4 regions of the Enterobacter sp. B79-1 genome follow, and region 4 is predicted to be linked to each of the others. Evidence: predicted binding sites of a transcription regulator. Region 4 holds the regulator's gene; each other region holds the start of a gene.
The links. The regulator CRP, encoded in region 4, controls carbon source genes, mostly activating them, when cyclic AMP is high. The targets are predictions, from matches to a motif close to ATGTGANNNNNNTCACAT.
Positions count from the first base shown of each region.

Region 1 (7,216 bases), on a different contig from region 4:
CGCGTTATCGACCGCCACATAAATAAACAGCGCTTCCGTGGCTTTGTAACGCTGTCCAATCGGTTCGGAAGAGACCTTTTTCACCCATACTTCAATGTTGATGGAAATTGACGTGTTGCCGCGTTTCACGCAGCGCGCGTAACAGCACACCACATCCCCCACCGCGACCGGGCGCAGGAAGGTCATGCCGTCCACCCGGACAGTCACCACCCGCCCGTGCGCAATCTCTTTTGCTAAAATTGCCCCACCCATATCCATCTGCGACATTAGCCAGCCGCCGAAAATATCGCCATTGGCATTCGTGTCCGCAGGCATTGCCAGTGTGCGTAAAACCAGTTCGCCCTGAGGGGCGTCATTTGTTGTCATTGTTTTAAACTCGTAACTGAAGACTTCAGGCGGGATGCTACTATGATTTTTAGCGGGAGAAAATAGCCCGGAACGCGCATGTTCCGGGCGTGAGAATCAGTGCTTGTCGTCCTGAGGCATGTGTCGATAGATATAAACACCGCTCAACAGCGTGAAGATAAGCGTCAACGCGGTCAGCCCGAAGACCTTAAAGTTGACCCAGATGTTCTGCGGTAGCCAGAAAGCAATGTAGATATTGGCGAGTCCGCAGAGAATAAAGAACACCGCCCAGGCGATATTCAGACGGGACCACACCTCTTGCGGCAGCGTAAGCTCTTTGCCCAGCATGCGCTGGATCAACGGCTTTTTCATTACCCACTGGCTGATCAACAACGCACCTGCAAACAGCGCGTAAATCACCGTGACCTTCCATTTGATGAATTCATCATTATGGAAGAACAACGTCAGGCCACCAAATACAGCCACCATAATGAAGGTGATCAGCGCCATTTTTTCAACTTTGCGGTAACGCACCCAGCTGTAAATCAGCACGATAGCGGTAGCAATAATCAGCGCCGTCGTTCCGGCATAAATGTCGTACAGCTTGTAAAACGCAAAAAAGACGACCAGCGGTAAAAAATCAAGAAACTGCTTCATTCTACGATCCCAATTACTGACGAATTAACATATACAGGCGGAACAAGTAGACCAGCAGAACTGCTGATATCAGGTTGCTCAGCGTATTAGCAACGACCGCACCAACGTTCGGCGTTAACACGGCAAAATTCGGTGCAAATAATAACAGTAGCGTTTTGGCAAGGAGCCAGCCGATCACAGCCGGTGCCACCAGACGCATGTTCGCCCACGCCAGTCTGATGCTGCTGCGCATCGCAGTAAAGATACCCATCTTATCCTGCACAATCATTACCGGCGCGAAAGAGAGCACGATAGCCAGTAATACACCCGGTACCACGACCAGCATAATCCCCATTTGTACCAGCAACGTGGTTAAAAAGATGACGATGAACAGCTTAGGGAGCACTGGCGCGCTGGCGCCAATGGCGCGCAGGGCACTGACGCGATGACCCGCTGAAACGAGCTGAATCATTAGCAGCACGCCGCCCGCCAGAACAGCATTACCGATCAAACCTGAAAATGTCGATGCCGCGGACGCCCGCAGCAGGATTTGCTGTTGCTCCGGCGTCATGTTTTGCACCAGTTCAAATAACCCCACGCTACCGGCAAGATGGTCGCCCTGGCTCAGGCTGGCAATCTGTTCTTCACTCGGTGAGAACGCATGACCAAGCACCACCGTGATAAAGGCGCATAGCAGCGCGATCAGTAAAAAGGTAATGAACTGATTGCGGAAAAAATTTCCCGTGTCACGGTAGACAGACTTCGCCGTGATAGACATGCACTCTCCTTGAGTATTGCAGGTGTTAATTAGCCGGCAATTGTACACCGGATAAGAGTGCCGTGGCAGCATCAAGGCTTGTATGGAAAAGCATATCTTTGTAAAGCGGCAGTAATTTTTCGCTCATCACTAAAATTTGATGTAGAACCCACCTGGCGGGTTAAGTTTGATTATCAAAAATTAACCCAGATCAATGAATGTTAACTTACTGGTTTTAATGTGATCTGTGATAGATCACTTAATACTCTTTTGTGAGTATATTCTCATCCGCACTTAAAACCACAACGATGGAGCGGATATGAAAAAATTAGCGGTGGCAGCCCTTATCTTAAGCAGTCTCTCTGGTGGCGCGTATGCGCATGAAGCAGGTGAATTCTTTATTCGAGCCGGTTCGGCAACGGTTCGCCCAACTGAAGGTTCCGATAGCGTACTGGGAATGGGCGGCTTTAACGTCAGCAATAACACCCAGTTAGGTTTGACCTTTACCTATATGGCGACAGAAAACATCGGCGTTGAGCTTTTGGCCGCAACGCCGTTCCGTCATCGCGTTGGCCTTGGGCCGACCGGCGATATCGCCACGGTGCACCATCTGCCGCCGACGTTGATGGCGCAGTGGTACTTTGGTGATGCCAGCAGCAAGGTGCGCCCGTACATTGGCGCGGGGGTGAACTACACGACCTTCTTTGATGAGAAGTTTAACGATACCGGTAAAGAAGCTGGTCTGACTGACCTTAGCCTGAAAGACTCATGGGGTATGGCGGGGCAGGTAGGTCTTGATTATCTGATTAACCGTGACTGGTTAATCAACGCCTCAGTCTGGTACATGGACATTGATACTGACGTTCGTTTCAAAGCCGGTGGCCAGCAGCAAAGCATCAATACCCGTCTGGATCCGTGGGTATTTATGTTCTCAGCAGGCTATCGTTTCTAACGCGTGCTCTTCAATGCGCCCTGTTCAGGGCGCATGTCATCGATTATTTCTGAATCAAATAACGAATCGTTGGTCCATCCTGCTGAATATCGAGCACGGTATAGCCGTGGTTTTTGGCATCCAGCGGAATGTTATTGATCGACTGCGGGCAATCGCTCACCACTTCCAGAATTTCACCTTTCTTAAGCTGCGGCAGTGCCTCAAGCGTGGCGACAGCCGGGTAAGGGCAAGGTTCACCCACCATATCGAGGCGATAGTCAGGCACGATCTCTTTCATGCGGCATTCTCCTGCGTTGCAGTTTTGACGGTGGCACGACGGAAGAAGCGTTTCTCCTGTGCAATAACCAGTAAAAAGGCGAGCAGCAGCAGGGCATAGGTCACCACGAGCCCACCGAGTGGGCCAAAGGTGTTCAGCAGATTAACCTTGTCCCAGTTCGTCGCCAGTACGGGTGACACGTCATCCCAGTAATAGGCCAGGAGGGTGGAGCCAATCACATTCCCGAGTCCCACCCACCAGTAATGCACCTGACCTTCGACGGCACGATACATCCAGCCGGTCTCGCAGCCGCCTGCCAGCACAATGCCAAAGCCAAACAGCAGCCCGCCGATGACCGCGTTAGGGCCAGCCCACATGATTTTCGGCTCGACGCCAAGCTGAACATAGCTGAAGATGCCGATCGCGCTCACGGCCATCCCGGCAATAATGGCTTTGGCCATCATGGTGCGTCCAGTGATCCACATGTCGCGAAACGCCGAGGTAAAGCAGATTTGCGCGCGCTCAATCAGCAAACCAAAGCCAACGCCGAACAGCATTGCCAGCCCCAGTTTTGGCTGATTCAGCGCAGTACACAGTGCCCAGGCGATCATGGCGAAAAAGACCAGCATACCCAGACGAAAACGGCGGCGGGCCTGAGTGGGTTTTTGCGTTAATGGCGATGCGGCGCTAACTTTGGTCATTTTTACCGGAATGCGGAAAAACGGCAGAAGCGTGAATTTTGCGCCAAAGTAAGAGCCAATTGCGGTTGCCACGGCAAAAAACCAGGCGTGCAGCGAAAACTGTGGGATCCCGGTGAAGAACGCCGCCAGATTACAGCCCATTGCCAGACGCGCGCCAAACCCTGCGATAATCCCACCGGCTACCGCCTGCAGGATGCGGATACGGCTTTTCGGCATGCGCAGCTTCACGTTGTTAGCCCACAGCGCCGCCGCGAAGCAGCCGCCGAACATCCCGATAATCATCATCCCGTCAATGCGGGTGAGCGGAGTACCGTCCAGGTGAATGAGCTTAAAGTAGCCCCACTCTTCAGCGTGGATGCCCGCCAGCTGCAGCAGCTGTCCGCCCCAGCGGGTAAATTCCCCGGTAACGGCCCAGAAGGTGCCGGTAATGCCAAAATAATAAGTAGAGAGAATACCTGCCGCGATAACGGCCGGTACAGGTGACCAGAACTTAACCAGGTAAGCCTGTTTGAAATGTTGCCATGACATGTGTAAGCCTCTGAACTCAGAAGGTATAAACAGAAAGAAACCGAATCATACGCTTACGGCAGGGTTTGAAAAGTCATTCGCACCGAGAATATCGACGCGATCAATTTTGACGTAACTCGACAGGGGTAAAAGGGGAGCCGTCTGGCAGTTGCGCCAGACGGGGAGTGCATCATGCTTTACGCGTTGCCGCTTTCATCTCGGTCACGAAGGTTTTGAGCTCGGCCAGCATCTGCTCTGGCTTATCCACGTTCTTCTCGATGATTTTTACGATGGCGGAACCTGAAATCGCCCCGGCGGCCTTCGCATCAATTGCTGCAGCAACCTGATCCGGGGATGAAATACCAAAGCCCTGCAACGGAGGCGCGGCATGATATTCAGCCAGCTTCTCTACCAGATGATGCAGCGGCAGCGCCGCTTTATTCTCGGCACCGGTCACGCCCGCACGGGAGAGCAGGTAGGTATACCCGCGTCCGTAAGAAGCAATCTGGCGCAGCAGTTCGTCGTCGGCGTTCGGCGGGCAGATGAAAATCGGCGCAACGTTATGGCGCATCGCCGCCTGGCGGAATGGGGCAGACTCCTCAACCGGCACGTCTGCTACCAGCACGGAGTCGACGCCCACGCGCGCGCACTCGGCATAGAACTCATCAATACCGCGGTTAAAGACCAGGTTGGCGTACATCAGCAGGCCGATCGGAATGGTCGGGTGCTTCTGGCGGATCGCCGCCAGCATCTCGAAACACTGGGTTGGCGTCACGCCGGAGGCAAATGCGCGCAGCGTCGCATTCTGGATGGTCGGGCCATCCGCCAGCGGGTCAGAGAACGGAATACCCAGCTCCAGCGCGTCGGCACCGGCTTCAATCAGGGTGTCGATAATCTTCAGGGACTGTTCCGGGCCCGGGTCGCCCAGGGTGACGAAGGGAACGAACGCGCCTTCCTGGCGGGACTTCAGCTCTGCAAATACGTTATCGTAGCGTTCCATCAGATTTCCCCTCGTGCTTTCAGAATATCGTGAACGGTGAAGATGTCTTTGTCACCGCGACCGGAAAGGTTCACCACCAGCAGCTGTTCTTTTTCCGGGTTCTCTTTAATCATTTTCAGCGCATGCGCCAGGGCATGAGAAGACTCCAGCGCCGGGATGATCCCTTCGCTGCGGCACAGCGTTTTAAAGGCTTCCAGCGCTTCGTCATCGGTAATGGAAACATAGTCCGCGCGGCCAGTGCTGTTCAGATACGCATGCTGTGGGCCAACGGACGGGAAGTCAAGGCCGGCAGAAATAGAGTAAGACTCTTCAATCTGGCCCTCATCGGTTTGCATCATCGGGGATTTCATTCCGAAGTAGATCCCTACGCGACCATGCTTCAGCGGCGCGCCGTGCTCACCGGATTCAATCCCGTGGCCGGCAGGCTCGACGCCAATCAGACCAACGCTGGTGTCGTCAATGAAATCAGCAAACATGCCGATGGCGTTAGACCCGCCGCCAACGCAGGCGATCACCGCATCCGGCAGGCGACCCTCTTTCTCGAGGATTTGCGCTTTGGTCTCTTCACCGATCATACGCTGGAATTCGCGTACGATAGTCGGGAACGGGTGCGGGCCTGCGGCTGTGCCGAGCATGTAGTGCGCGGTGTCGTAGCTGCCAGACCAGTCGCGCAGCGCTTCGTTACAGGCATCTTTCAGCGTGGCGGAACCGCTGTGTACCGGGATCACTTCTGCCCCCATCAGGCGCATACGGAAGACGTTCGGAGACTGACGCTCAACGTCTTTCGCCCCCATATAGATTCGGCATTTCAGGCCGAGCAGGGCGCTGGCAAGCGCAGAGGCTACGCCGTGCTGACCTGCGCCGGTTTCAGCGATGATTTCGGTTTTACCCATACGCTTCGCGAGCAGCGCCTGGCCCAGCACCTGGTTAGTTTTATGCGCACCGCCGTGCAGCAGGTCTTCACGCTTCAGATAAAGCGTGGTTTTGGTGCCTTCCGTCAGGTTGCGGCATTTGGTCAGCGCGGTCGGACGACCGGCGTAATTCTTCAGCAGGTCGGTAAATTCCGCCTGAAACGCCGGATCTTTCTGCGCGCTGACAAAGGCTTCTTCCAGCTGGCGCAGCGCGGGCATCAGGATTTGCGGGACGTACATCCCGCCGAACTCACCAAAATACGGGTTTAGTAATGTCGTCATCTTCTCTTCCTTAATATGCACGCAGAGTTTTAAAAACCGAGGCCAGTTTGTTGGCATCTTTAATACCCGGTTGGGACTCTACGCCTGAATTGAAATCGAGGCCTGCGCAGCCGGTTTTCGCGGCTTCTACGCAGTTATCCGGGCTTAATCCGCCCGCCAGCAGGACGTTGTCCAGCTTTTCGCCGCTCAGCAGTGACCAGTCAAAACGCTGGCCGGTGCCGCCCTGGCCGTTATCGAGCACATATTTATCCACATGGTTCAGGTTACGTGCGGGCAGGGTCTCGCCGACGCTTTGCGCTTTCCAAATCTGAACCTGAGGCGCCAGCGCGGCGCGCAGGGCATCGATATACGCCTGATCTTCGCTGCCGTGAAGCTGCACCGCGCTCAGGGATAACGCCTCGGCTTTTGCCGCAACGTCTTCAATATCTGCATTGCGGAAAACGCCCACGTAGCTGAGCGGAGCCGCTGAGATGACCTTACGCGCCTGCTCTTCGCTGACCGCGCGAGGGGACGAATCGACAAAGATCAGCCCGCCATAAATCGCCCCGGCTTCGTACGCGGCCTGGGCATCCTGTTCGCGGGTTAAGCCGCAGACTTTGTTTTCACCCAGTAGCACGCGACGCACAGCCGCGTTGAGATCGTCATGCTCCATCATGGCGGAGCCAATCAGGAAACCGTTAGCGAAGTGGCTCAGCTCGCGCACCTGGGCGTAGCTGTTAATGCCGGATTCGCTGATGACCGTGACGCCAGACCCGAGACGCGGTGCCAGCTGGCGCGTGCGGTTCAGGTCAATGGACAAGTCGCGCAGATCGCGGTTGTTAATGCCGACCACTTTGGCTTCCAGCGCAATCGCGCGGTCAAGCTCTTCT
Region 1 covers NZ_JBYAZJ010000001.1:110,221-117,436, forward strand. The annotation lists gene yciA (acyl-CoA thioester hydrolase YciA) at 1-366, opposite strand, end outside; gene AC2T6E_RS00575 (septation protein A) at 463-1,002, opposite strand; gene AC2T6E_RS00580 (YciC family protein) at 1,016-1,759, opposite strand; partial or broken gene AC2T6E_RS00585 (YkgJ family cysteine cluster protein) at 1,785-1,874, opposite strand; gene ompW (outer membrane protein OmpW) at 2,058-2,690, shown strand; gene yedF (sulfurtransferase-like selenium metabolism protein YedF) at 2,734-2,967, opposite strand; gene yedE (selenium metabolism membrane protein YedE/FdhT) at 2,964-4,175, opposite strand; gene trpA (tryptophan synthase subunit alpha) at 4,345-5,154, opposite strand; gene trpB (tryptophan synthase subunit beta) at 5,154-6,347, opposite strand; gene trpCF (bifunctional indole-3-glycerol-phosphate synthase TrpC/phosphoribosylanthranilate isomerase TrpF) at 6,358-7,216, opposite strand, start outside.
Region 1: the regulator CRP is predicted to act here: its motif matches at 1,894-1,911, upstream of ompW (outer membrane protein OmpW).

Region 2 (7,216 bases), on a different contig from region 4:
GGCGTGCTGGCCCACGCCGGGGCGGATGTGGTGCCCGTGGTCACCCACGGCAAGCTCGTCGGCTGCCTGACCGAGCGCGAGATCGCCCATCTGCTGGAAGATGACGTCACCGAAGATGCTCAGCTTCAGGGTGCAACGCTGCCGCTGGAAAAGCCCTATCTGGAAACCAGCGCCTTTAGCCTGTGGAAAAAACGCTCCGTCTGGCTGCTGCTGCTGTTTGTCGCGGAAGCGTATACCAGTTCGGTGATCCAGCACTTCGAGGAGGCGCTGGAGTCCGCCATTGCGCTGGCGTTCTTTATTCCGCTGCTGATTGGCACGGGCGGCAACAGCGGGACGCAGATCACCTCCACGCTGGTGCGCGCGATGGCGCTGGGAGAAGTCCACCTTCGCGACGTCGGGCGCGTGCTGCGCAAAGAGATGACTACCTCGCTGATGATTGCCGCCACGCTCGGCATCGCCGGGTGTATCCGCGCCTGGATAATGGGTATCGGCCTGGAGATCACGCTTATCGTCAGCCTGACGCTGGTGTGTATCACGCTCTGGAGCGCGATTGTGTCGTCCGTGATCCCGATGGTGCTCAAGCGCTGCCGGATCGACCCTGCCGTGGTGTCCGCACCGTTTATCGCCACGCTGATTGACGGGACCGGGCTGATTATCTACTTCAAAATTGCCCAGTACACGCTGGGGCTAGAGTAAGCTTGCGAGCACCTCATTCACGTGATTGAGGTGCTCACTTCGCTACGCATCGCCGAGCTGATGCGCGATCTCACGCAGCTGCTGGGCAAGCGCCTGCAGGTTTTTCCCCTTCTCCCCTTTTGGCCCGGTGGACTGACGCACCACCAGACGGGCAGGTAAAATCGAGGACATGCGCTGGGCATTCTCTTCACCGCTGTCGAGAATACGGCGCACCGCCTCTTTACCCTGCAGATCTAAATCCAGCGATACCGTCGTCAGCGCCGGGTAGAAGAACGAGCTTTCATAGGTGTCATCGTAGCCAATCACCGACTTCTCGCCCGGAATTGAAATCTGCTGCTGATGGAATGCGCTCAGCACGCCGAGCGCCATCTGGTCGTTAGCCACCAGCACGGCGGTAAACTGCGCCGTTTCCCGCAGCATTTGCAACGCTCCCGAATAACCGCTTTGCGCATCCCAGTTGCCGCGAATGACCGATGCTGGCTCCAGGCCGTAGCCCTTCAGGGTCTCGATCCAGCTTTTCAGCCTCAGCTGCGCCGAGACGGAAGACGTCGGCCCCGCCAGCAGGGCAATGTCGCGATGCCCCAGTTCGTAAAGATATTTGACGCTGGCGCGGGTGCCGTCCGCCGGGTTAAACGAAACGTTAAACACGGAACTGTACGGGTCCACGTCGAGGAACAGGCAGACAATGTCGTCGTTGTCGGTGGCGATTTTCTGCGCCGCTTCAGCCTCCAGCGGCACGTTGATGATCACTTTGCTCACCAGCTGGGATTTCAGCTCGTTGATGGAATCCTGGATGCTGTGGTTGACGTTCTCATCAATCATTGAGATCAGTACCTGGTAGCCTTCCACATTGGCATAGCGTTTCACCGCCGCCGCAACCTGCGAAGGCGCGTGCAGCGCCAGCGAAATGGTCACCAGCCCAACGGTCTGGCTCTGCTTACCCACCAGCTGCTGAGCCAGTCGGTTGGGTACATACCGCAATAACTCTATGGATTTCTCCACCTTGCTGCGCGTGGCGTCGGATACATTGGCAGACTTATTCAGTACCCTGGACACGGTCTGATAGGAGACGCCCGCATGGCGTGCCACGTCCTCTAACGTTGCGCTTTTCGACTTCATGGTCCGGTTCCTTATGTTGTTATGCGCTGATTGTAACAGGGGTGCTGAAAAAAAACGCTTACCACCCTCTCGCTGCGGGCATAACACCATCAAAAAGTATGACGCTCACAATGCCATAATTTGTGTCAGATCTCATCGTTCGTAACAAAATTGTCTATTTTATTTGCAGTTAATCACACATTTCAGATCGTGCAATTGCCAGCCAACGGGTTTAGGCATTTTATGACAGCGGATTTGTGAACGTATTACAAAACAATAAGAGGGTTACAATGAACACGACGATCCGCTCTGTATCTGTTGCGTTGGCTGCCGCGCTGGCATCGCCTTCGCTGTTTGCAGCGTCTTCAGTACCGATTGATTTTCATGGATATCTTCGCTCCGGCGTGGGCGTCTCACGGGATGGTGGGATGGAGGAGTGGCAAAAAAACAAAATTGGCCGTCTGGGTAACGAGGCCGACACCTACGGCGAGCTGGAGCTAGGCTCTGAGGTATACAAAAAGAACGACGTCAGTTTCTATCTCGACAGCATGGTGAGCATGGTATCAGACGGCTCCAACGACAATGAAACCACCTTAGATGACGATGCCCAGTTCGGCCTGCGCCAGCTTAACCTGCAGATCAAGGGGCTGATCCCCGGGGATCCCAATGCGGTGATTTGGGGCGGTAAGCGCTACTACCAGCGCCATGACCTGCACATCATTGATACCAAATACTGGAATATTTCCGGCTCCGGTGCGGGTATCGAGAACTACACGCTTGGCCCGGGCGCAGTCTCCGTTGCGTGGATCCGCGGCGATGCCAACGACGTGGACTACCGCGTGGATGGCGACAGCGACGTTAACATCAACTACATCGACCTTCGCTATGCGGGCTGGAAGCCGTGGGCGGGCGCGTGGACGGAAGTGGGTATTGATTACGCCATGCCAAACCCGACCAACAAGCAGAAAGAGTACGGCGGGCTGTACGAGGCCGATAACGGCGTGATGGTCACCGGTGAGATCAGCCAGGATATGTTTGGCGGCTATAACAAGCTGGTGCTGCAGTACGCCAATAAAGGTCTGGCCCAGAACATGGTTTCACAGGGTGGGGGCTGGTACGACATGTGGAACTACGTGAACGACGCCACCGGCTACCGCGTGATTAACACCGGCTTAATTCCGATTACCGACAAGTTCTCCTTTAACCACGTCCTGACATGGGGCTCGGCAGACGACACCACGCAGTATACGGACAAATCACGCCTGGTATCGCTGGTGGGGCGCGCGCAGTATCAGTTCACCGAGTACGTGCGTCTGATTGGCGAAGTGGGCGGATTCTACCAGGAAGATACTTACACCGACGGCGCTAAGTACAAGCAGAGCGGCGAGAAGTACACCCTCGCGCTGGGCCTGGCAGACGGTCCTGAGTTTATGTCACGTCCTGAACTGCGCGTGTTCGCCTCCTATCTGAATGACTCCGAAAAAGGGCAATCCTTCGAGGATGGCACGGCCAACAATACCTGGAACTTTGGTGTGCAGGTCGAGGCCTGGTGGTAAGTCTTAATTCATAATTTGCGTTAATCGTTATCGTATCTCCAGCAACCTGCAGTCTATTTTACTGCTTTGGGATAGCCATTACTTTGGCTATCCCTTTTTTATATTTACTGATTAAAATGTTCGTCTAATAATTTCCGTAATGTATCAGACTGCCTGCCGAATATAGCATGCACCTGCTGACCGATAATAATCACCCCCAGCGCCCCCTCATTCTGTAACGCCTGTGAATCGACCTTATTCAAATCTTTTACCGTCACGCGCAGGCGGGTAATACAGGCTTCGACGTGCTCGATATTATCGTCGCCGCCAAATGCCGGAATTAAACGCTGGGTAATTTGACTGTCCATAATACGCCTCTCTGTTATGCAGATAAAAAAATGCCTGCTCGGGGAGCAGGCGTTTTGTGCCTTGTTGCCAGGACGGTGCGGTCTGATGCCCTCACCCCAACCCTCTCCCACAGGGAGAGGGAGAAAATCAACTACGCCTTACGCCTGAGCACCCGACAGTCCCACGCCAGCAGCACGGTATCGCCCGCAGCGGCGGCGTCGGTCATGCAGTCCGTATACCCCTGCGGCAGCGTGATGAGCTGCTGCTGGGAAGTGTAGTTCTGCACAAACACCCAGGCGGTTTCGCCATCCGTGCGTGCCGTGGCGACCACGCCCGGAGGGAAATCCCCTTCGACTGCGCGCGGCAGCGCCAGCTCGTCGATAATCCCGGCGAAGAAATCGCGCTGGAACGGCAGGTCGTTGCGCGACGCCACGTACCACGCCTTGCCTTTGCCGAAGCGGTTGACCGTCACCGCAGGGCGACCGGCGTAGAAATCATCCCGGTAGGTCGCCAGCGCCTGCGCGGATTCAGTATGGATCAGCTCGCACAGATGCCTGACCTGATACGGCCCCTGCAGGCCCGCCGCATTGCCCGCCAGCCCCTGAACCAGGTTTCGCTCCCCCTCGCCCAGGCAGTCTATCTCTTCAGCCCAGATGCCGAGGAGCTTGCGCAGCGGGCCCGGGAAACCACCGAGGTGGCAGAGATCGGTCTCATCCACTACCCCGCTCCAGTAGGTCGTCACCAGATGCCCGCCCGCGGCCACAAAGGCTTCCGCCCGCTCGGCGAAACCTTCGCGCACCATGTAGAGCATGGGGGCAATCACCAGTGCGTAGCGGCTCAGATCGCCGTCAGCGTCGATGACGTCGACCGCGATGCCCTTTTCCCAGAATGGACGATAGTGTTCGTTGACGGTTTTTTCGTACTCCAGCCCCATGTTGCGCGGGCCTTCGGCATCGTCCAGCGCCCAGCGGTTTTGCTGGTCAAAGATAATGGCCACGCGCGCGTCGGTGCGGCAACCCACCACCTCAGGCAGACGCGCCAGCATCTCCCCCAGACGCGTCACTTCGCGCCCGACGCGGGTATCAAGATGCCCCACGTGATCGATAATCGCACCGTGGAATTTCTCCACCGACCCGCGGCTCTTACGCCACTGGAAGTACTGCACAGAATCCGCCCCGTGCGCTACCGCCTGAATAGAGGAGAGAATATGCATCCCCGGCTTTTTCAGCTTGCTGGTCGGCTGCCAGTTGGTGGTGCTCGGCGTGGACTCCATCAGCACAAAGGGTTTACCGCCCTTCAGGCTGCGCATCATGTCGTGGTACATGGCGGTATAGCAGGCCAGCTGCGTTTCGTCTTTCTCCTTGTGCCACATCGGGTAGCTGTCCCAGGAGATGAAGTCGATCGCTTTCGCCAGCTGCCAGTAGTCGTAATCGTAGAAATACTCCATAAAGTTGGTCGTCACCGGCAGTTCGGCATTGGCGGCCTTCAGCGGTGCCACCTCATGCTGGCAAAAATCGGTGACCTGCGCGGTATTGAAGCGGCGCCAGTCGAGATTCAGGCCGTGAATCGACACTTCCCCCTGCGGCGCGGGGGACTCAATCTGCGACCAGTCGGTGTAGGTATGGCTCCAGAAGGTGCTCCACCACGCATGGTTCAGCGCGTCGAGGGTTTTGTAGCGCGCCTTTAGCCAGTCGCGGAAGCGTTCCTGACACAGGCTACAGTGGCATTCGCCGCCGTACTCATTGGAGATATGCCAGCCCAGCACCGCCGGATGATGCGAATAACGCGCCGCCAGCAGGCTGTTAATTTTCATCGTCTTTTCGCGGTAGACCGGAGACGACATGCAGTGGTTATGACGCCCGCCGTGCAGCGCGGGGACGCGGTTGCGCCCGACGCGCAGCACTTCCGGATATTTTTGCGACATCCATGCCGGACGCGCGCCGCTCGGCGTAGCGAGAAATATATGAATGCCCGCCGCATAGAGTTTTTCAATAATGCTGTCCAGCCAGGCAAAATCATATTCCCCTTCATGCGGTTCCAGTTTCGCCCAGCTAAATATCCCCACCGACATGACATTACATTTCGCCTGCTGCATCATGGCGATATCTTTTTCAATAATACCGGGGTAATTCTCCCATTGCTCCGGGTTATAGTCGGCGCCATGCAATAACGCCGCGACCTTTGGACTTAAAGGCGCAAATTTATTCATATTTAAAACATCCTGAATGGAGATAAAAACTAGTTAAATACCGTTATTGACGGCAGCACTTTACCCTGGCAATCAAATAACGCCTGATTCTCACGGGCATTACCCTCTTTCCACTCGTCATGGATATATTTCATGCCGGTTTTGGTGGCCCACGTGGTGCCCGGAACGGCTATCCAGGTCGGTTCCCAATAAAAGATGCCCTTGCCGCGACGGTCAGGCACATCAATAACGGACTGCATTAAATCGTGAATATAGTCGTACTGACCCTGAACGGTGCCGGGATAGCCACCGTCCTTTTCTTCTTTGGCCTGGAAGCTGTTCTCGGCGTTATCGCAGTTCTCCAGCGTATAGCCGTAGGCCGCTTCCACCACAATTACGTCTTTGTTATAGCGCCTGCTGATGTCATCCATGTTGGTCTTCAGCGCGCTAATCGGGCCGTTCCAGTAGGTGTACATCGACAGGCCGATGATATCGAACGGCACGTCGCGCTTCGTGATTTCATCAAACCACCAGCGGAAGGTGTCATTTTTGGTGCCTTCGGCCAGATGGAGCATGATTTTCACCTGCTCGCCGTCGGTCAGGTTCTCCTTTAGCCCACCAATCGCGGCGTTGAGCAGCCCGGCCAGGCGGTCAAATTCACCGCCGCCCTGCCCCCAGCTTTTCCCTTCCGGCCACAGCATGCCGCCGTTAATTTCGTTTCCTATCTGCACCATGTCCGGCAATACGCCCTCTTTCTTAAAGCGGGCGATCGTGTCGTGGGTATAGTCATGAATAGCCGTTTTCAGCTGCGGGTAGTCCATCTTCTCCCAGGCTTTTGGCTTGAACTGTTTGCCCGGATCGGTCCAGAAATCGCTGTAGTGGAAATCGAGCAGCAGCTTCAGGCCCTGCGCCTTTACGCGCTTCGCCAGCGCGAGGGTGTTTTCGAGATTATTACTGCCGCCGCCGTAGGTGTTGCCGTCGGCATCCTGCGGATCAACCCACAGGCGCAGGCGCACGGTGTTCACGCCGTTAGCTTTGAGGATAGCCATCGCGTCCTGCTGCTGGCCGCTCTGGTTATAAAATTTGGCGCCATGTTGTTCCGCTTCCAGCAGCGTCGAAATATCCGCGCCCTTGATAAAGTCCGCGGGCATGGCGTTAAAAGGACGCGTTTTCACCCCGTCCGCAGCAAACACGCTCGCGGCAAAGCCACATGAGAGGCAAACGGCAAGTAAAGCAGGTTTGAGTCTTTTCATGATTATCCTTTGGTACTCCCGGAGGTCAGGCCGGAGACGAAGTATTTTTGTAATGCCAGATAGAGGATCGCTACCGGCACCGCAATCAACACCGCGCC
Region 2 covers NZ_JBYAZJ010000001.1:1,050,713-1,057,928, forward strand. The annotation lists gene AC2T6E_RS05165 (magnesium transporter) at 1-696, shown strand, start outside; gene AC2T6E_RS05170 (LacI family DNA-binding transcriptional regulator) at 739-1,815, opposite strand; gene AC2T6E_RS05175 (maltoporin) at 2,085-3,350, shown strand; gene AC2T6E_RS05180 (PTS sugar transporter subunit IIB) at 3,455-3,697, opposite strand; gene AC2T6E_RS05185 (beta-galactosidase) at 3,829-5,886, opposite strand; gene AC2T6E_RS05190 (glycoside hydrolase family 53 protein) at 5,916-7,118, opposite strand; gene AC2T6E_RS05195 (sugar ABC transporter permease) at 7,121-7,216, opposite strand, start outside.
Region 2: the regulator CRP is predicted to act here: its motif matches at 1,977-1,994, upstream of AC2T6E_RS05175 (maltoporin).

Region 3 (7,216 bases), on a different contig from region 4:
ACATCTGGACGTCTAAATAACAAATTTCACAAGGGGCATAACATGACAATCCGCAATCACACTCTCGGTTTTCCTCGCGTTGGCCTGCGCCGCGAACTGAAAAAAGCGCAAGAAAGCTACTGGGCGGGTAACACCACCCGTGAAGAACTGCTGACGGTGGGACGCGAGCTGCGCGCCCGTCACTGGGAGCAGCAAAAACAGGCGGGCATTGACCTGCTGCCGGTGGGCGATTTCGCCTGGTACGACCATGTTCTGACGACCAGCCTGCTGCTTGGCAACGTGCCGGCTCGTCATCAGAACAAAGATGGATCGGTAGATATCGATACTCTGTTCCGCATCGGCCGTGGCCGTGCACCAACGGGGGAGCCAGCGGCAGCGGCGGAAATGACTAAGTGGTTCAACACCAACTATCACTATATGGTGCCGGAGTTCGTGAAAGGTCAGCAGTTCAGGCTGACCTGGACGCAGCTGCTGGATGAAGTGGACGAAGCGCTGGCGCTGGGTCATCAGGTGAAGCCCGTATTGCTGGGGCCAGTCACCTACCTGTGGCTGGGTAAAGTAAAAGGCGAACAGTTTGACCGCCTCAGCCTGCTGAACGATATTCTGCCGGTCTACAAACAGGTGCTGATTGAGCTGGGCAAGCGCGGCATTCAGTGGGTGCAAATCGACGAACCCGCGCTGGTGCTCGAGCTGCCGCAGGCGTGGCTTGATGCCTTCAAACCGGCGTATGACGCGCTCACCGGGCAAGTGAAGCTGCTGCTCACAACCTATTTCGAAGGCGTGACGCCAAACCTTAAAACCATTACCGCGCTGCCGGTTCAGGGCCTGCACGTTGACCTCGTTCACGGTAAAGACGATGTCGCGGAGCTGCACAAGCGCCTGCCAGCGGACTGGCTGCTTTCTGCCGGGTTGGTTAACGGTCGCAACGTCTGGCGTGCCGATCTGACCGAGAAATATGCACAAATCAAAGATATTGTCGGCAAACGTGAGCTGTGGGTGGCATCCTCTTGCTCGCTGCTGCACAGCCCAATCGATCTCAGCGTGGAGACCCGTCTCGACCCTGAAGTGAAAAGCTGGTTTGCCTTCGCCCTGCAAAAGTGCGAAGAGCTGACGCTGCTGCGCGACGCGCTGAACAACGGCGAGACGGCGGCGATTACCGAATGGAGCGCGCCGATCCAGGCGCGTCGTCACTCGGCCCGTGTGCACAACCCGGCGGTGGAAAAACGCCTGGCGGCCATCACCGCACAGGACAGCCAGCGCCAGAGCCCGTATGAAGTACGCGCCGAAGCGCAGCGCGCCCGTTTCAACCTGCCTGCGTGGCCGACCACCACAATTGGTTCTTTCCCGCAAACCACTGAAATCCGCGGCCTGCGTCTGGACTTCAAGAAGGGCAACCTGGATGCGAACAACTACCGCACCGGTATCGCTGAGCACATTAAGCAGGCAATTATCGAGCAGGAGCGTTTAGGTCTGGACGTGCTGGTGCACGGTGAGGCCGAGCGTAACGACATGGTCGAATACTTCGGTGAGCACCTGGACGGCTTCGTCTTTACCCAGAACGGCTGGGTGCAGAGCTATGGCTCCCGCTGCGTGAAGCCGCCAGTGGTCATCGGCGACGTTAGCCGCCCGGAAGCGATCACCGTGGAGTGGGCGAAGTATGCCCAGTCCCTGACCGATAAGCCGGTGAAAGGGATGCTCACCGGTCCGGTAACCATTCTCTGCTGGTCCTTCCCGCGCGAAGACGTGACCCGTGAGACCATCGCGAAGCAAATCGCGCTGGCGCTGCGTGATGAAGTGGCAGATCTGGAAGCCGCAGGCATTGGCATCATCCAGATTGACGAACCGGCGCTGCGTGAAGGTCTGCCGCTGCGTCGCAGCGACTGGGATGCTTACCTGCAGTGGGGCGTGGAAGCGTTCCGCATCAACGCCGCGGTGGCGAAGGACGACACCCAGATCCACACCCACATGTGCTACTGCGAATTTAACGACATCATGGATTCGATTGCCGCGCTGGACGCCGACGTGATCACCATCGAGACCTCGCGTTCAGACATGGAGCTGCTGGAGTCGTTTGAAGAGTTCGACTACCCGAACGAAATCGGGCCGGGCGTGTACGACATTCACTCCCCGAACGTGCCGAGCGTGGAGTGGATCGAAGCCCTGCTGAAAAAAGCCGCCCAGCGGATCCCAGCGGAACGTCTGTGGGTGAACCCGGACTGCGGACTGAAAACCCGCGGCTGGCCGGAGACGCGCGCGGCGCTGGCGAACATGGTGAAGGCGGCGCAGAACTTGCGTCAGGCTTGATGCATCGTAGGCCCGGTAAGGCGTTGCCGCCACCGGGCTTTTTTGCTTTTATGCTTTTTTCCCGCCGTACTGGCTAAACCACGCCAGCATCCTCTGCCAGCCATCTTTGGCTGATTCTGCGTGATAGCTCGGGCGATAATCGGCATTAAACGCGTGTCCGGCATCCGGGTATACCACAATCTCCGCCTTCGCGTTCGCCGCGCGTAGCGCATGACGCATGGTCTCGACGGTATCAAGCGGAATGCCTGTATCCTGACCACCATAAAGCCCTAGCACCGGTGCATTCAAATCCGTGGCGATATCAACAGGCTGCTTCGGTGAGTTCAGCGTTTTTTCGCCCACCAGTTTGCCGTACCAGGCGACGGCCGCTTTCAACTGCGGGTTATGCGCGGCATACAACCAGCTAATGCGTCCGCCCCAGCAGAAGCCGGTCACCAGCAGACGATGTGCATCGCCCCCGTTGCGCGCGGCCCAGCTGGCAACGTGATCAAGGTCAGCCAGCACCTGGGCATCCGGAACTTTGCTCACCAGATTGTTGAACAATGTAGGGATATCGCTGTAATCGTTCGGATCGCCCTGACGGAAATAGAGCTCTGGCGCAATGGCCAGGTACCCTTCCAGCGCCAGGCGGCGGCAGAGGTCGCGAATATGCTCGTGAACGCCAAAAATTTCCTGAACCACAATCACGATCGGCAGCGGGCCGTCTGCCGATTTTGGCCGCGCGTGATAAGCAGGCATATTCTCCCCCTGCGAGGGGATGGAGGTCTCGCCCGCAGTAATGGCTTCTTCTGAGGTTGAGACGATGGTTGAAGCATGCGGAGCCGCAGCAGGTGCAAAACCGGTTTTTTCAGTCATGGCATTCTCCGTACCAATGAGTTAGCGCAAAGGTAAATATAGTCACCAGGTTAACAACCCACAGTGCCTTATACGGTCTATCTTTTGTGCAGCACCTGTCGATATAACTTGTTAATGTGATGTAAGTCACTATTTAATGGAAATTAACTGCAACCATTTTCATTCATGGTGAGGTGTGTCACGAAAATATGCTTACTGCTTCTGTAAAGTACCGTTTTACTTCTTCTGACTAACCGACCCACAGAGGAGTCACCCTATGTCTAAGTCTGATGTTTTTCATCTCGGCCTCACCAAAAACGATTTACAAGGGGCTACGCTCGCTATCGTCCCTGGCGATCCTGAGCGTGTGGAAAAGATCGCCGCGCTGATGGATAAGCCGGTTAAGCTGGCAGCCCATCGTGAATTCACCACCTGGCGCGCAGAGCTGGATGGCAAAGCGGTGATCGTGTGCTCTACCGGTATCGGTGGCCCGTCTACGTCTATTGCGGTGGAAGAGCTGGCGCAGCTGGGCATTCGTACTTTCCTGCGTATCGGCACCACTGGCGCTATTCAGCCGCACATCAACGTGGGCGACGTGCTGGTTACGACCGCATCTGTACGTCTGGACGGCGCAAGCCTGCACTTTGCACCAATGGAATTCCCGGCAGTAGCCGATTTCGAATGCACCACCGCGCTGGTTGAGGCCGCAAAATCCGTGGGCGCGACCACCCACGTGGGCGTCACCGCCTCTTCCGATACCTTCTACCCGGGCCAGGAGCGTTACGACACCTTCTCAGGCCGCGTGGTGAGCCGTTTCAAAGGCTCTATGGAAGAGTGGCAGTCCATGGGCGTGATGAACTACGAAATGGAATCTGCAACGCTGTTGACCATGTGCGCAAGCCAGGGTCTGCGTGCCGGTATGGTGGCGGGCGTGATCGTCAACCGTACCCAGCAGGAGATCCCGAACGCCGAAACCATGAAGCAGACCGAAAGTCATGCAGTGAAAATCGTGGTGGAAGCGGCTCGTCGCCTCATCTAATCCTCCCTTCAGAGACACAAGGCCGACATGTTCGGCCTTTATTTTTTGCGTAGCGCCTCGCAGGAAAACCCTTTCAAACTGGACGTTTATACAGCACAATTCTATTTTGTGCGGGTAATACGTTGATGCAGGGGGCATTGTGGATATCTCAATCCTGATTTATGCGGTGGTTGCGCTGGTGAGCGTGGCGGTAGGCTGGCTGATTTCCAGCTACCAGCATGCGCAGCAGAAAGCCGAGCAGCTGGCAGAGCGCGAGGAGATCGTCGCCGATCTCAGCGCGGCAAAACAACAGCTTGCTCTGAGTGACCACTGGCGCGACGAGTGCGAGCTGCTCAATAATGAACTGCGTAACCTGCGCGACATCAACACTTCGCTGGAGGCCGATCTCCGCGAAGTGACCACCCGTCTTGAATCCACCCAACTGCATGCGGAAGACAAAATCCGCCAGATGATCAACAGCGAGCAACGCCTCAGCGAACAGTTTGAGAACCTCGCCAACCGAATTTTTGAGCACAGCAACCGCCGCGTTGACGAACAGAACCGACAGAGCCTGAATAGCCTGCTGACGCCACTGCGTGAACAGCTGGACGGGTTTCGCCGTCAGGTACAGGACAGCTTTGGTCAGGAGGCGCGCGAGCGGCACACCCTGGCGCATGAAATCCGTAATCTCCAGCAGCTGAATGCCCAGATGGCGCAGGAGGCGGTGAACCTGACGCGTGCGCTCAAAGGCGATAACAAAACGCAAGGAAACTGGGGGGAAGTGGTGCTGACGCGCGTGCTTGAAGCGTCTGGCCTGCGCGAAGGGTATGAATACGAAACCCAGGTCAGCATTGAGAACGATGCCCGCTCGCGTATGCAGCCGGATGTCATTGTACGTCTGCCGCAGGGTAAAGATGTGGTAATTGACGCCAAAATGACGCTGGTGGCCTACGAGCGCTATTTCAACGCGGAAGATGACTACACCCGCGAGTCGGCGCTGCAGGAACACATCGCCTCCGTGCGTAACCATATTCGTCTGCTGGGCAGAAAGGATTATCAGCAGCTGCCGGGCCTGCGCTCGCTGGACTACGTGCTGATGTTTATCCCGGTAGAGCCCGCCTTCCTGCTGGCGCTCGACAGACAGCCCGAACTGATCACCGAAGCGCTGAAAAATAACATTATGCTGGTCAGCCCTACCACGCTGCTGGTGGCCTTGCGGACCATTGCTAATCTGTGGCGTTATGAGCATCAAAGCCGTAACGCGCAACATATTGCCGATCGCGCCAGCAAACTTTACGACAAAATGCGCCTGTTTGTGGACGATATGTCCTCGGTCGGGCAAAGCCTGGATCGTGCGCAGGATAACTACCGGCAGGCGATGAAAAAGCTCTCCTCCGGGCGTGGCAACCTGCTGGCGCAAGCCGAAGCGTTTCGCAGCCTGGGGGTGGAGGTGAAACGCGAGATTAATCCGGAATTGGTTGAACAGGCGACGTCGCAGGACGAAGAGTTCCGCCTGCGTGAAGGCGCGGATGAACAAAATACACACAGTGAAGACAACGATTTAGCGGCGAATTTATCGCCAGAAGAGCAGCCGACGCGTTTCTTTCGCGGTGGTTGAATCGTAGGGCAAACGCGCCCAATCTGTTACACTTCACGAACATTTTACTGATAAGCAGGCTCTGAGATGGTTGACGATTCACAAGACACGACGCACTTTGGCTTTCAGACTGTTGCCAAAGCGCAGAAAGCTGACATGGTGGCCCACGTATTTCATTCCGTGGCGGCGAAGTACGATGTGATGAATGACTTGATGTCCTTCGGCATTCATCGCTTGTGGAAGCGCTTTACTATTGACTGCAGCGGTGTGCGTCGTGGACAAACAGTTCTCGATCTGGCTGGCGGAACGGGCGATCTGACGGCGAAATTCTCTCGTCTGGTGGGTGAAACCGGTCGTGTCGTGCTGGCAGATATCAATGACTCAATGCTGAAAATGGGACGCGAGAAGCTGCGTAACATCGGCGTTGTGGGTAACGTGGAATATGTGCAGGCAAACGCCGAAGCGCTGCCGTTCCCGGATAACACCTTTGACTGCATCACCATCTCTTTTGGTCTGCGTAACGTCACCGACAAAGACAAAGCGCTGCGCTCCATGTACCGCGTGCTGAAGCCGGGTGGACGTCTGCTGGTGCTTGAATTCTCCAAACCGATTATCGAGCCGCTGAGCAAAGCCTACGACGCCTACTCCTTCCACGTTCTGCCGCGTATTGGTGAGCTGGTAGCGAACGATGCAGAAAGCTATCGCTACCTGGCCGAATCCATCCGTATGCACCCGGATCAGGATACCCTGAAAGCGATGATGCAGGACGCGGGCTTTGAAAACGTTGAGTATTTCAACATGACGGCGGGTGTCGTCGCGCTACACCGCGGTTACAAGTTCTGAGTGGAGGTGTCCCGTGCCCTTTAAACCCTTAGTCACCGCAGGCATTGAGAATGTACTGAATGCCTTTCTGTATCGCGCTCCGGCGCTGAAGGCTGCACGTCAGCGGCTGAACGGAAAGGTACTGCGTATCGTTTTAAAAGAGTTCTCGACGCCGCTTGTGCTGGTCTTCAGCGAGCGCCAGCTTGACGTTCTGGGTGAATGGGAGGGCGAGGCAGATTGCTCGGTCATCACTCATATGAGCGTGCTGCCAAAACTGCGTGACCGTCAGCAACTCACGGCGCTTATCCGCAGCGGTGAACTCGAAGTTGAAGGCGACATTCAGGTCGTGCAGAACTTCGTGGCGCTCAGCGATCTGGCTGAGTTTGACCCGGCAGAACTGCTTGCGCCTTTTATTGGCGACATCGCCGCCGAAGGGATCGGAAAAGCGATTCATGGCGGTACGGCGTTCCTGCGCAAAAATCTGCAACGGCAGCAGCGCTATGCCGCAGAGGTCATCACCGAAGAGTGGCGCATGGCCCCCGGGCCGCTGGAAGTGGCATGGTTTGCAGAAGAGACCGCTGCTGTTGAACGCGCGGTTGATGCGTTAACCAAACGCCTGGAAAAACTGGAGGGCAAATGAC
Region 3 covers NZ_JBYAZJ010000006.1:33,139-40,354, reverse strand. The annotation lists gene metE (5-methyltetrahydropteroyltriglutamate--homocysteine S-methyltransferase) at 43-2,304, shown strand; gene AC2T6E_RS16625 (dienelactone hydrolase family protein) at 2,353-3,159, opposite strand; gene udp (uridine phosphorylase) at 3,416-4,177, shown strand; gene rmuC (DNA recombination protein RmuC) at 4,317-5,774, shown strand; gene ubiE (bifunctional demethylmenaquinone methyltransferase/2-methoxy-6-polyprenyl-1,4-benzoquinol methylase UbiE) at 5,841-6,596, shown strand; gene ubiJ (ubiquinone biosynthesis protein UbiJ) at 6,610-7,215, shown strand; gene ubiB (ubiquinone biosynthesis regulatory protein kinase UbiB) at 7,212-7,216, shown strand, end outside.
Region 3: the regulator CRP is predicted to act here: its motif matches at 3,274-3,291, upstream of udp (uridine phosphorylase).

Region 4 (7,216 bases):
GTGCCGTTTAACGATCTGCATGCCGTGAAAGCGGTAATGGACGACCACACCTGCGCGGTGGTGGTCGAGCCTATTCAGGGCGAAGGCGGCGTGACCGCAGCGACGCCGGAATTCCTGAAAGGGCTGCGCGAACTGTGTGACGAGCATCAGGCGCTGCTGGTCTTTGATGAAGTGCAGTGCGGCATGGGGCGCACCGGGGATCTGTTTGCCTACATGCATTACGGCGTGACGCCGGACATCCTGACCAGCGCCAAAGCGCTCGGCGGCGGTTTCCCGGTGAGTGCGGTACTGACGACGCAGGAGATTGCCTCTGCGTTCCACGTCGGCTCTCACGGCTCTACCTACGGCGGCAACCCGCTGGCGAGCGCCGTGGCGGGTGCCGCGTTTGATATTATCAATACGCCTGAGGTGCTGAACGGCGTTAGCGCGAAGCGTGAGCTGTTCGTGAAGCATCTCCAGCAGATTAACGATGAATATGATGTTTTCAGCGAGATCCGCGGCATGGGGCTGCTGATTGGCGCCGAGCTGAAGCCGCAGTTCAAAGGCCGCGCGCGTGATTTCCTGCACGCCGCCGCGCACGAAGGGGTGATGGTGCTCAATGCCGGACCTGACGTGATGCGCTTTGCGCCGTCGCTGGTGGTGGAAGATATAGATATTGAAGATGGATTAACCCGCTTTGCCGCGGCGGTCGCGAAGATCGTTAAAGGCTAATACTCGGTTCGCTTTAACCGGCGCGTTAACCAAATCCCGTGATGCGGGCGCTGACGCCATGCCACCGATGAAATGGTGTGCATGGTGTTCAAATGCCCCAGAACGCGCTGCAGATGCTGCTCAAGGGTGCTCATCGGCCCGTGGGTCAGCGTTTCAGGCGCTTCCAGAATATTCGAATCACCCGATTCACCCGGCGAGTCATACTCCAGACGCTGCTGACACCTCTGCAACGCAATTTCACACGACTGCAAATAGCGCTGCGCCAGATCCGGCGTCAGCATCGTGTGCTCGCGCGCCAGCGTGGTCATGGCGTTAATGTGCTCGACGATAAACTGGCTGTGTGTCACCCACAGCTTCATGTCTGCAAGATAGTGCGAGTTAAACCCCGGCTCCTGCATCGCCTGATTGAGCGAGTTAAACAGCGCGTTGTGCGCCTGGTTGACCTTCATCCGCTGATACGCCAGCGGGGAGGGCTGCGGATCGTCGCTGAGGATCAGGCGAATGGCCTGCTGGTCAGCTTCCAGCGCGTCATGGGCGTTCTGCCTGAGCAATCCGCTCTGCCACTGCGGCCACAGCCAGACCATACCGCCGAAGGCAATCAGGCAGCCAATCAGTGTATCGACCAGACGAGCCACGATAAACTGCTCGCCGTTGAGCGTGAGCAGCTGCAGGGTGTACACCGCCGTGACCGTAAAGCCCACCATCGCCCAGCCGTAATTTTTACGGATGATCAGATAGCTCACCATGGTGATCGCCAGCATCCCGACCAGCGTATAGCCTTCCGGCACGTGGAAGTGAAGCGTCACGCCCGCAATAATCAGCCCGGCTAGCGTTCCGCCAGCCCGGTGGAAGATACGCACTCGCGTGGCCCCGTAGCCGTTCTGCGTGACAAACAGCACGGTCATTAAGATCCAGTAGGGTTTAGGCAGGTGCAGCGCCATGCCCATCAGGCTGGCAATGCTCAGCATCACGCTTATCCGCGCCGCGTTGCGCAGGGCGGCGGATTTCAGTGACAGATAGCTTTTGAGCGCAGGCAGCAGCGGCAGACGTTTCTGCTTATCCGCCATCAGGTCGCGGGGATAAAGCGGGCGCTGCGTACGCAACACGCGGGCGATACGGCTGAAGTGCCAGGCGGCAAACTGGCCTACCGGGTTATCCGGATGCTGACGGGCGATTTTCTCCAGCGCGCCGAGCTGTTTATCCATGTTAAAACGCGTGGGGTAGCGGTGATAGAGAATATCGTCAGCCAGTACCCTAAGCCGCGCGGCGACGGTCTGGGCGTTCCAGCGGATCACTGCTTCTGCATGGCTGCGCTCTACCAGCTTTTGTACCTCCTGCGGGTGGTGAAGGCTAACGGAGATATGCTCCTGCAGGTCCAGCCCCACCTGGAAAGTGCGCAGCAGCCGTTTGTATTCGTGGTTCTTGTTGGCGGCAAGCATGTGCAGCTGCTGGTAGCACTGGCTAATCAGGTCGACAACCTTTTGCTGACGCGTCAGCAGCGGCGGCAGGGATTTCTCCGGGTCGGTATGCTGGGTGAGCAGGGTGTATTTGGCTTCACAGTAATCCGCAAGCTGCACATAGAGCAGGCTCAGGGATTCACGCAGCGGCTGTTCCCGCCAGAGCCAAAACCAGAACCAGTTAAACACCCCGTACCAGAGCGTGCCAAGGGCGTAGATCAGCAGTGGCTCCCACACCGGCATATTCCCGGCGAGGCTCAGGGTGAAGATAGCCGCAATCAGCGAGGCGGGCAGCAGGCGCGCGTGCAGCGAACTGATTTCCGCCGTCACGCCAAGCGTCATCGCCAGCACGGTCAGGATCAGGGGCAGCGGGATATCACGGGCAAGCAGGAGCTGTACGGCGAGACTACAGCCCGCAAACAGACAGCCACCGATAATCAGGCGTTTGAAAAAGCGCTTATGCGGCGTGTCCAGACCGGCAATGTTGCAGCAGGCGGGCACGAGGGAAAACAGCAGACCTTGCTGGAGGTGTCCGAGGATCAGGCCCACGGCCACAGGAAGGCACAACACCAGCGTTTGTCGCAGTGCGTAGTTAACTTCCGGGTGATAGATCAGCCTGCGCCACATGGGGAGTAGAGACAAAAACGGCGTGACACCTTGCGATGGCACGCCGTTTGAGCGGAATTAACGCGTTCCGTAAACCACGATGGTTTTACCGTGGGCGGAGATCAGGTTCTGGTCTTCCAGCATTTTCAGGATACGGCCCACTGTTTCACGGGAGCAACCGACGATCTGACCAATTTCCTGGCGGGTAATTTTAATTTGCATGCCGTCAGGGTGGGTCATGGCGTCTGGCTGTTTCGCCAGGTTAAGCAGGGTCTGCGCGATACGGCCGGTCACGTCCAGGAAGGCGAGGTTACCCACTTTCTCAGACGTCACCTGCAGACGGCGCGCCATCTGGGAAGAAAGACGCATCAGGATGTCAGGATTAACCTGAATCAGCTGACGGAATTTCTTGTAAGAAATTTCAGCCACTTCACATGCTGTCTTTGCACGAACCCAGGCGCTACGTTCCTGGCCCTCTTCAAACAGGCCCAGTTCACCGATGAAATCGCCCTGGTTCAGATAAGAAAGGATCATCTCTTTCCCTTCTTCATCTTTGATCAGCACTGCCACCGAGCCTTTAACGATGTAATACAACGTTTCCGCTTTTTCACCCTGGTGAATCAGCGTGCTCTTCGATGGGTACTTATGAATGTGGCAATGAGACAAGAACCATTCGAGAGTCGGGTCTGTTTGCGGTTTGCCAAGCACCATGCGCTGTTATCCTCTGTTATAAGCTGTCACCAGAGTCATAAGATGCATCCGGACTCTGGGGTTGCAATCGAATTCTTACCCATACCCTGGGAAGTCGGCTGTCGTAACGTTTCGCAGCCAGTAAAGTTTGATGTCCTCTGCATACATGTGTAACGTCAATGTATTACTGTAGCATCCAGAGTGTTTTAGCATAGCTTTTGCCGCGTGTCTCCTGGTGTCTCGCTTCAGCATGATGCAGGTCGCCTTCCGTTGCGAGAAATGTAATGCACGCGTAATCTGTCACCAAAAATGCAACGTTGGAGTTAATGAATATGCAAGCGCGTGTGAAATGGGTTGAAGGTTTAACGTTCCTGGGCGAATCCGCTTCTGGACATCAGATTTTGATGGACGGTAACTCCGGCGACAAAGCCCCAAGCCCGATGGAGATGGTGCTGATGGCGGCGGGCGGATGCAGCGCAATTGACGTGGTGTCGATTTTGCAAAAAGGTCGTCATGATGTGTCCGATTGCGAAGTGAAGCTTACTTCCGAACGACGCGAAGAGGCGCCACGCCTGTTCACGCACATTAATCTGCACTTTATCGTGACCGGTAAAGAACTGAAAGATGCCGCAGTATCACGCGCCGTAGACCTTTCTGCGGAGAAATATTGCTCTGTGGCGTTAATGCTGGAGAAAGCGGTAAAAATCACGCATTCGTATGAAGTGATCGAGGCTTAATCTTTTGGCGGGTGGCGCTTCGCTGACCCGCCCTACAAAAGCACGACCGTAGGCCCGGTAAGCGCAGCGCCACCGGGCAAAACAACTCACGCGATCTGCTTCCCTTCCATCAGTCGCTGGACCAGCGGCGTCATAATTAACTCCATCGCCAGCCCCATTTTTCCGCCCGGCACTACCAACGTATTCATATGCGAAATAAACGAGCCCTGCAGCATCGCCAGCAGCCAGGGGTAATCAATGCCTTCTAGATTGCGGAAATGGATGACGACAAAGCTCTCATCCAGCGACGGGATCGTTTTGGCCGCAAACGGGTTGGAGGTATCCACCGTCGGCACGCGCTGAAAGTTGATGTGGGTGCGGGAGAACTGCGGCGTCAGGAAGTTGATGTAATCCTCCATGGAGCGCACGACGGAATCCATCACCGCTTCGCGAGAATGCCCGCGCTCGCTCATGTCACGCGTCAGCTTCTGGATCCATTCAAGGTTAACAATCGGCACCACGCCGACCAGCAGATCTACGTGACGCGCGACGTCGTGTTGAGGCGTGACCACGCCGCCGTGTAGCCCTTCGTAAAACAGCACGTCGGTCGGCTCCGGCAGCGGCTGCCACGGGGTGAACGTCCCCGGCACCTGATTCCAGGGAACCGCTTCGTCGTAGGTGTGCAGGTATTTGCGGGACTGCCCGGTCCCGCTCTGCCCGTATTCGCGGAAGGTTTGTTCCAGCAGGCTGAAATCGTTGGCTTCCGGCCCGAAATAGCTGATGTGTTTGCCCAGATCGCGCGCCTTGCGGATGGCCATGTCCATTTCCGGGCGCGTATAGCGGTGAAAGCTATCGCCCTCCACTTCTGCCGCCCGTAGATTCAGCTGTGCGAAAATCTTGCGAAAGGCGAGGCTGGTGGTGGTGGTACCCGCACCACTTGAGCCCGTTACGGCAATAACCGGATGTCTGGCAGACATAGCAACTCCCTGACTGGAAAGGTTTACAGATCAGCCGTGAAACGCGTTGCGGTGCATGATATTGACCGTCTCATGCAGTTCGGACCACACCAGCACCACGTCGCCACTTTTCAGCTGGCGCTTAACATCGCTGACCTTTTGTTCGAGCGAACGTTCTTGTTCACCATAATCGGTGCCTTCACGTAATACAAAGCTTTCAATCAGATTATCGAGCGTTTCGGGAGCGAGATCCTGCCAGGGGATAATCATTTTTTACCGTCCAGAAAAGAGGTGAGCCAGTCAGGGATGCGGGTTTCCAGCCACATTTTCGGCCTGCGTAGCGTGCCGCCAACAAAGCCGACGTGCCCGCCGTACTCGGTGAGCTGATACTGCACGTTAGCCGGTAAATGCTCCGGTGCCGGAATAGAGTGATGATCCATAAACGGATCGTCTTTGGCGTGGATAATCAGCGTCGGCGTGGTGATTTGATTCAACAGCGGCATGGCGCTGCACTGACGGTAATAGTCAATCGCATCGGCAAAACCGTGGATCTTCGAGGTAATCAGATCGTCAAACTCGCGCAGACGCTTCACGCGCTTGAGCTGCTGCAGGCTAACCGGCAGGGTATCAGGGTAGGCCTTCAGCTTGCGCGCGGCGTTTGCCTTCAGCAGGTTGAGCAGGTAGCGCTGATAGACGCGGGAAAACCCTTTCTCCATATGGTAGCTGCACTGCTCGAGCATAAAGGGAGCGGAGACAATAACAGCGGCATCCAGCGGGACTGCATCACCTTCTTTCGCCAGCAGGCAGGCCAGCATATTACCGCCCAGCGAATAGCCCACCGCCGCCGTTGGCACCGTGCCAAAATTTTCTCTCAGCCAGTGTAAGAACCAGGTGCCGTCTTCGGTTTCACCGGAGTGGTAAATACGCTTCTGGCGATTCGGCTCGCCGCTGCAGCCGCGAAAATGCATCACCACCGCCAGCCAGCCGCGGGCTTTCGCCGCCTCGATTAAACCGTGGGCGTAGGGACTGTGCAGGCTGCCTTCCAGACCATGAAACACCACCAGGCGAGGTTTGTGTCGGGCCTGCTCCGGCGCTTCGCTCCAGGCGAGATCTAAAAAGTCGCCGTCCGGCAAATCCAGGCGCTGCCAGTGCGGGGTGAACTGCACCTTGCGGCGGATCAGGCGCGGCAGCATGGTTTGCAGGTGGGGGTTAGCCACGCCGCGCATGGGCACGAACTCTGCGCTCTCTTCGGCTGCAATGTCGAAGTCTGATGGAATGATTTGGGTCATAAGGGCGATGCTGATTCTTGTCAGAAATTTACTATACCTTCCGAATTGTACCCCGTTTAGCCTGGATTTCCGAACCATGAACTGATCCCGATCACAAATCTTTACCTTGATTATTACTCTCAGGCTAATGATTCAGCTCTACGCTTAATTGATGCCTTTCTCGCCAGAGCGCAGACTTTACTCAACGTTAAGCAAATCAGAATGATGTGCTGAATCAGGAGGTTAATAATGTTATCTGGGCAAACACCCACCCGGCAATGGAACACACGACGCAGCGAGAAAGCGCGTCGTCTGGCGTCCGTACCGGTGCAGGGCAAGGTACTGCCAACCGGCGATCTTGTCGCCATGCTGGAAAAACTGATCGCCCCGGGCGATAAAGTCGTGCTGGAAGGCAACAACCAGAAGCAGGCGGATTTCCTTTCCCGCTCGCTGGCTGAAGTGAACCCGCAAATCATTCACGACCTGCATATGATCATGCCGAGCGTTGGCCGCAGCGAGCATCTGGATATCTTTGAAAAAGGCATCGCCCGCAAGCTGGACTTCTCCTTCTCCGGGACTCAGAGCCTGCGTATCTCGCAGCTGCTGGAAGACGGTCAGCTCGAAATCGGTGCAATTCACACCTACATCGAACTCTACTCGCGCCTCTACGTCGACCTGTCCCCCAACGTGGCGCTGATTGCCGGTTTTAAAGCCGACCGCAAAGGCAACCTCTACACCGGGGCGAGTACCGAAGATACCCCGGCGCTGGTGGAAGCCGCCGCGTTCCACGACGGCATCGTCATCGCGCAGGT
Region 4 covers NZ_JBYAZJ010000009.1:181,579-188,794, forward strand. The annotation lists gene argD (bifunctional acetylornithine/succinyldiaminopimelate transaminase) at 1-711, shown strand, start outside; gene AC2T6E_RS20670 (YccS/YhfK family putative transporter) at 708-2,795, opposite strand; gene crp (cAMP-activated global transcriptional regulator CRP) at 2,853-3,485, opposite strand; gene AC2T6E_RS20680 (OsmC family protein) at 3,797-4,201, shown strand; gene AC2T6E_RS20685 (phosphoribulokinase) at 4,288-5,157, opposite strand; gene AC2T6E_RS20690 (YheU family protein) at 5,188-5,406, opposite strand; gene AC2T6E_RS20695 (hydrolase) at 5,403-6,425, opposite strand; gene mdcA (malonate decarboxylase subunit alpha) at 6,654-7,216, shown strand, end outside.